DNA from 3 places in the Fictibacillus sp. Mic-4 genome. Region 1 is predicted to be linked to each of the others. Evidence: predicted binding sites of a transcription regulator. Region 1 holds the regulator's gene; each other region holds the start of a gene.
The links. The regulator LexA, encoded in region 1, represses DNA repair genes until DNA is damaged. The targets are predictions, from matches to a motif close to CGAACATATGTTCG.
Positions count from the first base shown of each region.

Region 2: the regulator LexA is predicted to act here: its motif matches at 2,131-2,144, upstream of WD019_RS05955 (DNA polymerase IV).
Region 3: the regulator LexA is predicted to act here: its motif matches at 1,658-1,671, upstream of uvrB (excinuclease ABC subunit UvrB).

Region 1 is NZ_JBBHZM010000001.1:416,802-421,302, forward strand. It holds gene WD019_RS02105 (aminotransferase class I/II-fold pyridoxal phosphate-dependent enzyme) at 1-386, shown strand, start outside; gene WD019_RS02110 (MerR family transcriptional regulator) at 503-904, shown strand; gene glnA (type I glutamate--ammonia ligase) at 939-2,273, shown strand; gene lexA (transcriptional repressor LexA) at 2,336-2,956, opposite strand; gene yneA (cell division suppressor protein YneA) at 3,113-3,397, shown strand; gene WD019_RS02130 (YneB family resolvase-like protein) at 3,407-4,063, shown strand; gene WD019_RS02135 (DUF896 domain-containing protein) at 4,111-4,350, shown strand; gene WD019_RS02140 (HesB/YadR/YfhF family protein) at 4,482-4,501, shown strand, end outside.
Region 2 is NZ_JBBHZM010000005.1:57,242-61,742, reverse strand. It holds gene WD019_RS05970 (acyl-CoA carboxylase subunit beta) at 1-133, shown strand, start outside; gene WD019_RS05965 (tripeptidase T) at 175-1,296, shown strand; gene WD019_RS05960 (MarR family winged helix-turn-helix transcriptional regulator) at 1,444-1,941, shown strand; gene WD019_RS05955 (DNA polymerase IV) at 2,192-3,382, shown strand; gene WD019_RS05950 (phosphatase PAP2 family protein) at 3,440-4,090, shown strand; gene rnz (ribonuclease Z) at 4,102-4,501, shown strand, end outside.
Region 3 is NZ_JBBHZM010000008.1:30,256-34,756, reverse strand. It holds gene uvrB (excinuclease ABC subunit UvrB) at 1-1,586, opposite strand, end outside; gene WD019_RS07870 (DUF2198 family protein) at 1,724-1,957, opposite strand; gene WD019_RS07865 (PDZ domain-containing protein) at 2,088-3,284, opposite strand; gene WD019_RS07860 (S41 family peptidase) at 3,400-4,501, opposite strand, start outside.

The DNA of each region.
Region 1 (4,501 bases):
AAGGGGCTGTCTTTACGGCCGCTTTTTTGGAGGAAATCGGGCTTACGACTAATCCGTCATGGGATGCGAAAAGAACGGACTTAATTCAAGCTGTTTCGTTTCATGACCGAGAGCGAATGATCGCTTTCTGTCAGGCGCTCCAAACCGTTTCCCCGGTAAATAGTCATGCTATTCCAACTCCGGGTTATATGCCGGGGTATGAAGATGATGTCATTATGGCAGCGGGGACGTTTATCCAGGGAGCCAGCATTGAGCTTACCGCGGATGGTCCAATCAGGCCGCCGTATATAGCATATGTCCAGGGCGGTTTAACCTATGAACATGTAAAAATCGGCATTTTAACGGCTGTCGATCATTTATTAGAGAAAAAGTTAATTGATTTTTAAAAAGAAGACCCGGTCTTCTTTTTTTTTGAAAAAATCATGTTAAAAAACATAACATTTAATTGACATGTGAGCTTTTATGACATAAGATAAAAATAAGTTGAAAGGAGGAATTGATCGTGAATGACAATACAAGAAGAAATATGCCTTTATTTCCAATCAGTATTGTAATGAAATTGACAGAGCTTTCAGCACGTCAAATTCGCTACTATGAAGAACATGATCTCATCCATCCGGCACGTACGGAAGGAAATCGCCGCTTATTTTCTTTCAACGATGTTGATAAATTGCTTGAAATTAAAGCTTTGCTAGAACAGGGTGTAAACCTGGCGGGGATTAAGAGAGTGTTCGAATTAAACGAACAGGCGGTCAATATCCTACAAGCAGGGCACCAGATGCAGGCGAAAAAAGAGGTTTCCGATTCGGCGATTCATCGCCGCTTAAAGCGTGAGTTGATGCATGCGGGCCGTTTCGGAAAAACGTCCCTTATTCAAGGGGAGTTATCACGATTTTTTCATTAATTCATTTTTGATCATTTAGAGGAGGAGAACGACGTTGGCTAAGTATACGAAAGAAGACATCATGCGAATTGCTGAGGAGGAACATGTTCGTTTTATCCGTTTGCAATTCACCGATTTACTAGGAGTTATTAAAAATGTTGAAATTCCAATTGGACAATTGAAAAAAGCATTGGATAACAAAATGATGTTTGATGGGTCTTCAATTGAAGGTTTCGTTCGCATTGAAGAGTCCGATATGTATTTGTATCCGGATTTAGATACATGGGTTGTTTTTCCTTGGACTGCCGAAAAAGGAAAAGTGGCGCGCCTTATTTGCGATATTTACAACCCGGATGGAACTCCTTTTGAAGGTGACCCGCGCGGCATTTTAAAACGTGTTCTTAAAGAAATGGAAGAGCTTGGATTTACTGATTTTAATATCGGACCTGAGCCAGAGTTTTTCCTTTTCAAAAATGATGAGCATGGCGAACCAACGCTAGAATTAAATGATAAAGGCGGCTATTTCGACCTTGCCCCAACAGATCTTGGCGAAAATTGCCGGCGTGATATCGTTCTTGAATTAGAAGATATGGGCTTTGAAATTGAGGCTTCCCACCACGAGGTAGCTCCAGGGCAGCACGAAATTGATTTTAAATATGCAGATGCCGTATCGACTTGTGATAACATTCAAACCTTTAAGCTTGTCGTTAAAACGATTGCTCGCAAACACGGATTGCATGCGACGTTCATGGCAAAACCATTGTTCGGTGTGAATGGTTCCGGTATGCACTGCAACATGTCATTATTTAAAAATGGCGAAAATGCATTTTACGATCCATCTTCAGATACTGGTTTAAGCGAAACGGCGATGCAATTCCTTGCCGGCGTTTTAAAACACGCCCAAGATTTCACGGCAATTACGAATCCGACAGTAAACTCGTATAAGCGTTTAGTGCCTGGTTATGAAGCTCCGTGTTACGTCGCCTGGTCCATGCGCAACAGAAGCCCTCTTGTCCGTATTCCGGCTTCACGCGGCTTAAGCACACGTATCGAAGTGCGCAGCCCGGACCCGACGGCAAACCCTTACCTTGCGATGGCTGTCCTTCTTGCAGCCGGCCTTGATGGCATTAAAAACAAGTTGAAAGCTCCAAAACCAGTTGACCGCAATATTTATGTGATGGATAAAGAAGAGCGTGAAGAAGAAGGAATTTTAGATCTTCCAGCAACGTTAAAAGAAGCGCTTGACCGCCTGTTGAAAAACGAAGTGCTTGTCAAAGCATTGAGCGACCATGCTGTGAGCCACTTTGCTGAAGCAAAAGAAATTGAATGGGATATGTTCAGAACGCAAGTCCATCCTTGGGAGCGCGAACAATATTTATCGATGTATTAAACATTGAAAAAAAACCCCGCACATTAAAAAGTGCGGGGATTTTTGCTGTTATGTATGCTTGTTTATTGAATGGTGCGATAGACGCCGATAACTTTGCCGAGAATCGTGCATTGTTTCAATATAATTGGAGCGAGCGCAGAGTTTTCAGGTTGCAGGCGGATATGGTCTTTTTCTTTGAAAAAGCGTTTAACCGTCGCTTCATCGTCTTCCGTCATCGCAACGATAATATCCCCATTTTCAGCGGTTGGCTGTTGTTTGACGACAACGAGATCTTTATCGAAGATTCCGGCTTCGATCATGCTATCCCCTTGAACGACAAGCATGAATACATTATTATCTCCGACAACATGTTCCGGCAAGGTAAAAAATTCTTCAACGTTTTCCACAGCCGTAATCGGAGTTCCGGCGGTAACTTTACCGATGACAGGAATATTGACCGTACGGTATTTTGGAACTGGATCATTGTTATTTTCCCCTAAAATTTCAATCGCTCTCGGCTTCGTTGGATCTCTGCGGATGAGCCCTTTTTTCTCGAGTCTTGAAAGGTGCCCATGAACTGTAGAGCTTGATGCAAGCCCGACAGCTTCTCCGATTTCACGAACGGATGGCGGATATCCCTTTTTTTGAACTTCTTGCTTAATAAATTCCAGTATATCGAGCTGCCTTTTTGTTAATTTATTCATTTTTTTCCACCTCTTTTTACAGAATCATCTTACAAAAAGTATAACATGAACGTTCGTTTTCCACAAACATAAGTTCGAAAAAAAAACGTTGACTAGAACGGATGTTCTTTTTATAATATAAACAAGAACAAATATTCGGTTTAGGGGTGGTTATTAATGCAACGTAAAGGATTATCTTATATTATAGTATTGGTAGCGCTTGTATTCGGTTTCTTCCTTACCTTTGTCCACCATTCGCTTGCTGAAGATCGGCAGCATTACATACAAGTTACTGTCCATAAAGGGGATTCATTGTGGAAGCTTGCCGAAAATTTTAAAGCAAAACATCATTTATCCAATGAGGAGTTTATTCACTGGGTGGAGGAGAGAAACGGTATTTATGCCGGGAATATTATTCCAGGACAGAAAATTACGATACCGGTGAAAACAACAAAAGATTAGGTGGCTATTATGAAAGCTGTTATTTATTGCAGAGTTAGTACGGAAAAAGAGTCGCAATATTCCTCTTTAGAGCGGCAAAAAGAAGAGCTGATGGCCGTTGCCCATCAATACTCGATGGACGTTGTGCGGACCATTGAAGAGCAGGCGAGCGGTTACGACCTTGATCGCGATGGAATTTTCGACATTATGGAAATGGCGAAAAATAAACGGTTTGATACACTGCTCGTTATTGATGACACGAGGCTTGGAAGAGGGAATGCGAAAATAGCGCTTCTTCATCAATTGCTGAAATATAACATTAAAATTTTCACGTTTCACGGTGAATATAAGCTGCAAGAGGCGGAATCGATGGTTCTTGAGATTGTCGGGGTGGTCGAGGAGTATCAACGGAAGTTGCACAATTTGAAGATCAAGCGTGGAATGCAAAAAGCGATTAAAAATGGGTACAACCCTGAGCTCAATTTAAAAAATAGACAGAACGGCGGAAGGGAGCGAAAGGAACTCCCCATCAATGAGATCATCAGATTGCGCCGAATGAATTTAACCTTCAAGGAGATTGCGACAACACTAAAAGGCCTGGGATATGAAGCATCAAAAGCGACCGTGCACCGGCGGTATATCGAGTATATCGAGAGCAATGATTCTAAGGCTAGAAATTCTCCTTAATTTCCGTTAATATAGTAGTAATTTAAATAGAGTAAGGAGTTAATTGCATGCTATCACCTGAGAAGATTGAACGGATTAATTATCTTTCTAAAAAATCAAAAAGAGAAGGACTATCAATAGAAGAAGCGAAAGAACAAAAACAACTTCGGGAAGAGTATTTAAAGAATGTACGCCGTTCTTTTGAAAACAAGTTGCATTCGATAAAAATCGTTGATCCAGAGGGCAATGATGTTACCCCAGAGAAGCTAAAAGAAAGCCAGAAAAGCAAAAAGAATTTGAAGCAGTAAAAACATCAGCTAATCTTTTATGGGAAAAAGAGCCTGATTTGTATTTTTTGCAAATTAGGCTCTTTTTATTGTTGCAAATTTTCAAAAATAAGATATACTGTTATACAACAAGTTGAAAAGGGGAGAGAGAAATGACATTTTCGATGACGGA
Region 2 (4,501 bases), on a different contig from region 1:
CGCTTCAATGGGCATGGTCGATGACGTGATCGATCCGAGGGAAACGAGAATCAAATTAATACAGGCTCTTGAAATGCTTAAGACAAAACAGGAGGACAGGCCGTGGAAAAAACACGGGAACATTCCGCTGTAAAATAGCCTGACCATCTTTAAAACAATAGGAGGACTGGCAGCATGATCAACGAAAAACGTTTAGTGGATGAGTTTCTTGAACTCGTTCAAATTGATTCAGAAACGAGAAATGAAAAGGAAATTTCTAAAGTATTGATTCAAAAATTTACTGAGCTTGGCGTCGAAGTGTACGAAGATGATGCGGAATCGAAAACGGAACACGGCGCCGGCAACCTTATTTGTACATTAAAAGGCAATAAAGAAGGGGTTGATCCGATTTATTTTACTTCCCATATGGACACGGTCGTACCCGGCAAAGGCGTAAAGCCATCCATTAAAGATGGAGTGATCGTGACAGATGGAACGACGATTCTTGGAGCGGATGATAAAGCAGGGCTTGCTGCTATTTTCGAAGCGATAAAACAATTAAAAGAACAAAACATAAAACACGGCGACATTCAATTTATAATTACGGTTGGGGAAGAATCCGGTTTAGTCGGGGCGAAAGTACTAGATTCGACGCGAATTACGGCTAAATACGGTTTTGCCCTTGACAGTGACGGAAAAGTTGGAGATATTATCGTCGCTGCTCCAACTCAGGCAAAATTAAAAGTGAACATTTATGGGAAAACGGCTCATGCCGGAGTCGCACCTGAAAAAGGCATTTCAGCGATTACACTTGCTGCAAAAGCAATTGCTAAAATGCCGCTCGGCCGAATAGATGAAGAAACGACGGCAAATATCGGCCGTTTTGAAGGCGGAACACAAACAAATATCGTATGTGACCATGTGTTTATTCTCGCCGAAGCCCGCTCGCTTATTCCGGAAAAAATGGAAGCGCAGGTTGCAAAAATGAAAGAGGCGTTTGAAACGGTAGCGAAAGAAATGGGCGGAAGAGCCGAAGTTGAAGTCGAAATTATGTATCCGGGATTTAAATTTGGCGATGGGGATCATGTCGTTGAAGTTGCGAAAAAAGCGGCTGCAAGAATTGGAAGACCTCACCGTCTACTGCACAGTGGTGGAGGAAGCGATGCCAATGTGATCGCCGGATTTAATATTCCAACAGTCAATCTCGCTGTCGGGTATGAGGAAATTCATACGACAAATGAAAAGATGCCAATCGAGGAATTGGTAAAAACAGCGGAGATGGTTGTAGCAGTCATACAAGAAACAGCAGGTGAATAATACAAATGGGCCTTTCTGGTACGGAAGGCCCATTTTTAATTAGGAATTTGACAATTGTTTACATAGTCTATAGAATATTTTTATAATAGAACTGTTTGGAAGATTATGATAAAGAGTAGAGAGATGAGAATCAGGAGGGTTAGGGGAATGTCAATGAACGAACTAGCGAACATGCATATGATGCTGAATTATATGAGGGGAACGTATAAGGTTTTAGAAGAAGAATTGCAAACAGCGGCAAAGGCTCTTGGCCTGACGCAGGCGGAACAACACATATTATGGATCGTTTCTTTCGAGAAAGATGTGACCATTTCAAGAATCGCTAAAATTGGTCTCTGGGATGTATCCACTGTCATGCAAGTTATTAAGCGATTAAAAGATAAACAGCTCGTTCAAGTCGTGAAAAAAAGCGATGATCGCCGGATTTCTTATGTAATGTTAACGGAAGAAGGAAAGAAAAAGCGAAAAGAATCCGAACAGCTCGATTTGAAAATTTATCGTTTTTTCAAAAAATGGCTCGAAGATGAGACGAAGAAAGAATTCATCGCTGAATTAATTGAGCTGCATAGAGAAATTAACCAGCATTTTCACGGCCGGGAATATGTAAAGTGGATAGAAAGCACAACGAAAAACATAGCGGAATAAGAAGCATACATACATAACTAGTGGCCCGATAGGGGTGGATGAGATGCGAAAAAGTTCATTTTGTCCATTCCTTTTTTATTTATTAGTAATAGGGAGCGGCGGCTATTGCCCTTGCTCCCTTTTTATTGGGAATGTAGAAAAGTAACTAATTGACTACTAAACGGATGGCTGATATTCTAATAATGAAAAAGAATGTATGTTCGTTTGCGTGCGTTATCAATCATTGCAGAGACTAAAAGGTGGTGAAGAGATGGGCGAGCAAAATCAAAAAAGAAGAATCATATTGCACGTAGATATGAATTGTTTCTATGCTTCTGTTGAATGCGCATTCGATCCGTCTCTTCAAGGAAAGCCGCTCGCAATTGCCGGTGATGTGGAAGACCGGCGGGGCATTGTCGTCACTTGCAGCTATGAAGCGCGCGAGTTTGGGATCAAACCGCCCATGCCGCTCTGGGAAGCGAAACGATTATGCCGGCATCTGCTTGTGAAAAAACCAGATTTCCAAAAGTATAAAGCGATGTCTGCACGAATGTTTCAATTGCTGAGAGAATATACCGATCTCGTAGAACCAGTCTCAATCGACGAAGGCTATATGGAATTAACCTATGTAAAAGCTGATCCGCTTTTCATTGCCTATGATATTCAAAGGCGATTGAAAGATGAACTTGGCCTTCCTTCAAGCATCGGGGTTGCTCCGAATAAGTTTCTTGCGAAAATGGCATCCGATATGAAAAAGCCGATGGGCATTACCATTCTCAGAAAGAGGGATATCCCAAAAATTCTCTGGCCGTTAGAAGTCGGGGAAATGCATGGGATTGGAAAAAAGACGGAACATAAACTAAACGAATACGACATTTTTACGATAGGCGACCTTGCGAAAGAAGATTCTTATGCGATGAAGCAGCGGTTTGGCGTCAATGGTGTCAAAATGTGGGAGAGAGCGAACGGGATCGATGAAAGAAAGGTGGATCCTGACAGTGCTAATGATTATCAATCGATCGGCCATTCCACGACGTTAAAAGAAGATACGGTGAGCCAGACGATGCTAAGCGCTGTATTTTCAAGATTGGCGGAGTCGGTTGAGAGGAGATTAAGGCAAAAACAGGTGGTGTCTTCTGCCATTCAAATTGTCATTCGTTACGCGAATCGTCATACAATCACTCGCAGTAAAAAACTAGAAAACCCCATTCAAGAAAAAGAAAAAATCTATGAAAACGCGTGGCAGCTTTTTAAGAAACATTGGAACGGTGAACCCATTCGATTGCTCGGCGTAACAGCCCTTGATTTAGTGGAACGAGACTCGGCTTATATCCAGCTTGATCTTTTCCATTACCATGAGGAAAAAAGAAGAGAAGATCTAACGAAAGCATTGGATGCGATCCGAAAAAAGTATGGAGATAAAGCGATTCAAAAAGGAAACAATAAAGAGTGTAAGGAATAAGGCCCGTCACCTTTTCATACAATCATCCTAAAGCAATTGATAGGTTGGTGATTTGAATTGAATCGATTCGCCCGCTATTTTAAATCGGCGCTTATCGTTATTTTCTTATTGTTGTTTCTGTTTTTAGCGTTCCAATACAACAAACAGTTGGTGCGATCGTTTGACCGAACCGTTATCCATTTTATTACCGGTTTTGAGACGAAGAACGTGACTTCTTTTTTTATTGTTCTTACAACGATCGCCACAAAATACTATGAATATTTATTTTTAGCCCTGTTTGCCGTCATTTTTCTCCTGTTTTTACGAAGAATGCTGGAACCGGTTATGCTCGCTGTCACGTTGATTGGCGTCAGATACGGAAATCATTTGTTAAAAGATTGGTTCGGCCGCGAGCGGCCTGCTTCTCATCCATTAATTGAGGCGGGAGGGTACAGCTTTCCAAGCGGCCACGCGATGATTTCGATCGCTTTTTTTGGCATGGCGGCATATTTGATTATTTCGGTTATAAAGGAACGAGTGATCGTTAAACGGTGGATTGCCATAGTTACTGCTTTATTTATTTTGCTTGTCGGCATTAGCAGGATTTATTTAGGAGTGCATTATCCAAGTGACATATTGGCGGGATTTGCCGTTGGAGGAATCTGGCTTTTAGCTTGTATCGGTATATACGACTTTTTTGCCAAAAAACGAATAAAAGTACTTCTTTAAGGTGGAGACAAATGGAAATACAATTTTTAGGAACTGGAGCTGGAATGCCTTCAAAACAGCGAAATGTAACGGCCGTTGCGTTGACATTTTTACAGAGTGCGAACGTCTGGCTGTTTGACTGTGGCGAGGCGACGCAGCACCAGATTTTACATACATCGATTAGACCGAGGAAAATAGAAAAAATTTTTATTACCCATATGCATGGAGACCATATATTCGGATTGCCCGGCTTGGTTGGAAGCCGTTCATTTCAGAGCGGAGACAGCCCGCTCGTCATTTACGGACCTGAAGGAATACGGCAGTTTGTTGAAACGAGCCTGAAAGTGAGCGAGACACACCTCACATATCCGTTTGAAGTGGTAGAAATAGAGGAGGGCCTCATTTTTGAAGACAGCGAGTACAGGGTATTCA
Region 3 (4,501 bases), on a different contig from region 1:
CGGAGGAACCCTTCTTTATCGGCGTCCAAAATGGCAACGAGCGAAACTTCCGGAATATCGAGCCCTTCCCGAAGCAAGTTAATCCCGACAAGAACATCAAAGACGCCAAGGCGAAGGTCACGGATAATTTGAATTCGCTCCAATGTTTTAATTTCCGAATGCAAATACCGGACTTTCACACCCATTTCCTCTAAATAGTCGGTTAAATCCTCGGCCATTTTTTTCGTTAATGTCGTGACAAGGACCCGTTCATTTTTCGCCGTCCGCTCGTTAATTTCGCCAAGCAGATCATCAATTTGCCCCTTGATTGGACGAACTTCAACTTCAGGATCAAGCAAGCCTGTCGGACGGATGATTTGCTCGATCGGCTTCGGAGAGTGCTCCAATTCGTAAGGCCCTGGAGTTGCGGATACATAGATATGCTGGAACTTTTTCGCTTCGAACTCTTCGAACGTCAGCGGACGGTTATCCTTTGCTGACGGAAGACGGAACCCATGCTCCACAAGCACATTTTTCCGCGCCTGGTCGCCGTTGTACATCCCGCGAATTTGCGGCAACGTGACATGCGATTCATCAATAATGATTAACGAATCCTCGGGAAAATAATCCAACAACGTATACGGCGTGGAGCCAATCGGGCGCAATGTCAAATGGACAGAATAGTTCTCGATCCCTGAACAAAAGCCCATTTCGCTCATCATTTCAATGTCATATCGGGTCCGCTGCTCAAGGCGCTGCGCTTCAAGCAGCTTTCCTTCTTCTTTTAATTGTTTTAGCCGTTCTTCAAGCTCTTCTTCAATCCGCTTAATGGCAATCTTCATCTTTTCTTCCCGCGTAACGAAGTGAGAGGCCGGGAAAATCGCAACATGCGTCCGTTCACCGATAATTTCCCCCGTCAAGGCATCGACCTCTGTAATCCGATCAATTTCGTCTCCGAAAAACTCGACACGAAGACAATGTTCATCTCGGGAGGCCGGGAAAATTTCAACGACATCTCCGCGAACACGGAACGTTCCCCGCGTAAAATTAATGTCATTACGAATGTATTGAACGTCGACCAATTCGCGAAGCAGCTTGTCACGATCCTTTTCCATTCCTGTCCTGAGCGAGATGACAAGGCTTTTATATTCTTCCGGGGAACCGAGACCGTAAATGCACGACACGCTCGCTACGATGATGACATCGTTCCGTTCGAATAAAGCGCTCGTAGCGGAGTGCCGCAGTTTATCAATCTCATCATTAATGCTCGCATCTTTTTCAATGTACGTATCCGATTGCGGGATATAAGCTTCCGGCTGATAATAGTCGTAGTAGCTGACAAAGTATTCTACTGCATTGTTCGGAAAAAACTCTTTAAATTCACTGTAAAGCTGGCCGGCTAATGTTTTATTATGGGCAATGACAAGTGTCGGCTTGTTTATTTCTTTAATGACATTCGATACGGTAAATGTTTTCCCTGTTCCGGTCGCTCCAAGAAGCGTTAAATTTCGTTTTCCTGATTGGATTCCTTTCACCAGCTGCCGGATTGCTTCAGGCTGATCGCCCTGCGGCTGATAGGCGGAAACTAGTTCAAAACCTTCACTCAAGAGTAACCCCTCCGTTCTCTTCTATTCTATTGACATTATATCACAGTCAGCTATAGAAAACCTAATTTTCACGAACAAATATTCGTTGGAAATTCAACGAATAAGTAAAGCGCCACCCTTTTTGAGTGACGCTTTACTTACTCCACCTTTTTCTCCTGTTTTCGATAAATAAAAAGCCCGAGCCAAAAACCGATTCCAGTGGAAACGATGGCGATGATCTGGATGGCGAGCGGGCGATGGATGCCATCAAACGCAAAAAGTAAAATCAATACGGTTATAATGAGCGGCACAAACTTTGAAAATAAAATGCGATTGAAAAGCAGTTGAAAAAAAATCGGCAAAAGCGCCGCCAAAATGACTTGAAAAATCATGGTGAAGCCTCTCTTTCAATTTCCTATACGATAATGCACTTCTTAACCATACTATACGTTCATGATAAAAACAAAAGGAGCCGATTGAATAAGAATCAGCTCCTTTTCGGCCAGCCCCGTGCAAAAGGAGTTATGTGCCAACAGCGCTTTTCCTATCCTCCAATTCATGGACAAACAAAAGCCCTAACTTGTGGTGTTCATTTTCATAAAGCGAACGCTGGGCAAAACGAATTTCCCCGTTTTTATCAAGGACTTCCAACTTACAAAAAGCAGCGTTAATTTGCAGAGCTTTGTAAAAATCCTCTTCATTCGCCACTGGCATGCCGTTCACCTTCATGATTACTTCACCGATCTCAATTCCCATTGAAGCCGCCGGCGCTCCGGGGACTACGCCTAAGACAAGAAGCCCCGCATTTCTTTTCACAAAAAATGAAGCCCTTTTGTTATCGTATTTGCTTGCGGCGATTGTAATGAACTCCCGGCATAACATACCGCCAATGACTGCGATGAGTGAGAGCATGGGAAGGTTGAAATAAAAACCGCCGAGGGTAATAAGTGAAACAAGCACTCCTAATGCCAATACTTGTTCACCCGTCATTTTAATCGCTTCAGCCGGCATCGTAGATGTAACAAGCTGCCTGAATCCGACCGCAAATGGAATAAGAATGATCGTGTACCCCGCTGCGTCCATGCTAAATAGCGGCCACCATCCGTCATGCGGGAACGAACCTACAGGCAGGAGTAAAAATTGCGGGACGAGCCATAGACGGGTCGCTTCATGCGCACCGATAAACTGCCCTCTTTTTCCTTTGAACAAGCGCGGTGATGTCCGCTTTGCCCCTTTCCAAAGAATAAGAATAGCTTCCTGGATAAGCAGCATAGCTAATAGAAAAGCAAGTGTCTCAATCGGCGTATGCTGAACTTCCATTATCCAGCGATCAATCGCCTTTGAGCCTGTATGAAACGCGGGCAGTAAACTGGCGACAAGCGCTGATAGCCCGATCGCATAGGCCGGATTCATGAGACGTGTTTTCAATGACAAACCGAGCAAAATATACATCATCCCGATTAACACGACCATACCCATCGGTATGCTAATTCCGGCAACTAGCACGATTGTCGAAAACACGATGCCAACCAACAGCCCGGGAAGCACGGATTGAATGAGGTTATCGATCAGCGGATGCACCTTTACTTTAAATTCTTTCCGTTCCCGCTTTACCCGTTTATATCCGATGTAAAAAGCCAATCCAATAAACACATAAAGAAGGGGATGCAAAAATAGGCCGGCAACTCCTTTTAGCCATCCAATCGCATATGGAACCATAAATTCACCCCTAACAAGCCTCTTTTCTCCTATTCTATCAAACTTCAGTTGAAGTTGCTAAAGCAACTTACAATAAAAAAATAAGCCGAAGCGGGGCTTCGGCTTATTTTCTAGCTTAGTTGCCATCTGTAATTAGCTGGAGGGCGGTTTGAAGCTGCAAATCATTTTTTTCATCACGGACTTTCGAAATGATTTTTTCCTCGATTCGCTCCGCCGTCTTTTTATCAATCACACCGGATGCTCTTAAATCATTCGCTTTTTGGAATGCCGTTACAGCGGTTTCTGTCTTCTCATCAAAATAACCATCCGTGCGTCCCGGCTCAAATCCAAGGCCGCGCAGCATTTTTTGGGCGGTTTTAATTTGCTCGCCTGTCATATCAAACTCAAGCGGTTTTTCGACCGTTAAGAAGTTGCTATAAAAATAAGGAGGCTGCTTCACTTCTTGCGACGGCTCGATTCCTTTTTTATGAATCCAATTTCCGTCCGGCGTAAGCCATTTTGCGATCGTCAATTTAATGTTGCTTCCGTCGTTAAAATCTGTTGCGTTTTGCACTGTCCCTTTACCGAAAGATTTTTCGCCAACGAGTTCATAGCCGCCGGCCTCTTTTAACGCACCCGCCAATATTTCTGAAGCGGAAGCACTGCCGCCATCAATGAGCCCGATAATCGGGTAGCTTTTCTTCTCTTTTAATTTAGAGAAATAGCGCTGTTTTTTACCGTTGCGGTCTTCAATTTGCAAAGATGGCTTTTTATTCGGAATGATTTGGTCAACGATCGTTTCGACGGCCTGCAAGTACCCTCCAGGATTGCCGCGAACGTCAATGATCAACCCATCGATGCCTTTTTTCTCTAACGATTCTAATTTCGTCTTGAAATCCTCACCCGTATTTTCAGAAAACGATGTTATTTTTAACACGCCTACCGTTTTGCCGTTCACCTTTTTCGTGTCGGAGTAAACGGTTTCGATCGGGATCGTGTCACGTTTGACTTTCACCTTCATGACTTCATGGACCCCTTCGCGCTTAATGCCAAGCGTCACGACGGATCCTTTCTTTCCGCGTATTTTCAAAACAGCCTTGTTTAAATCCAGTCCATCGAGGCTTTTTCCATCAACCGTATAGATCTGGTCATTGGGCTTTAACCCGGCCTTCTCTGCCGGTGAATCTTTAAATGGAGCGATAATCGTCACTTTATCATTAACCATGCCTACTTCTGCC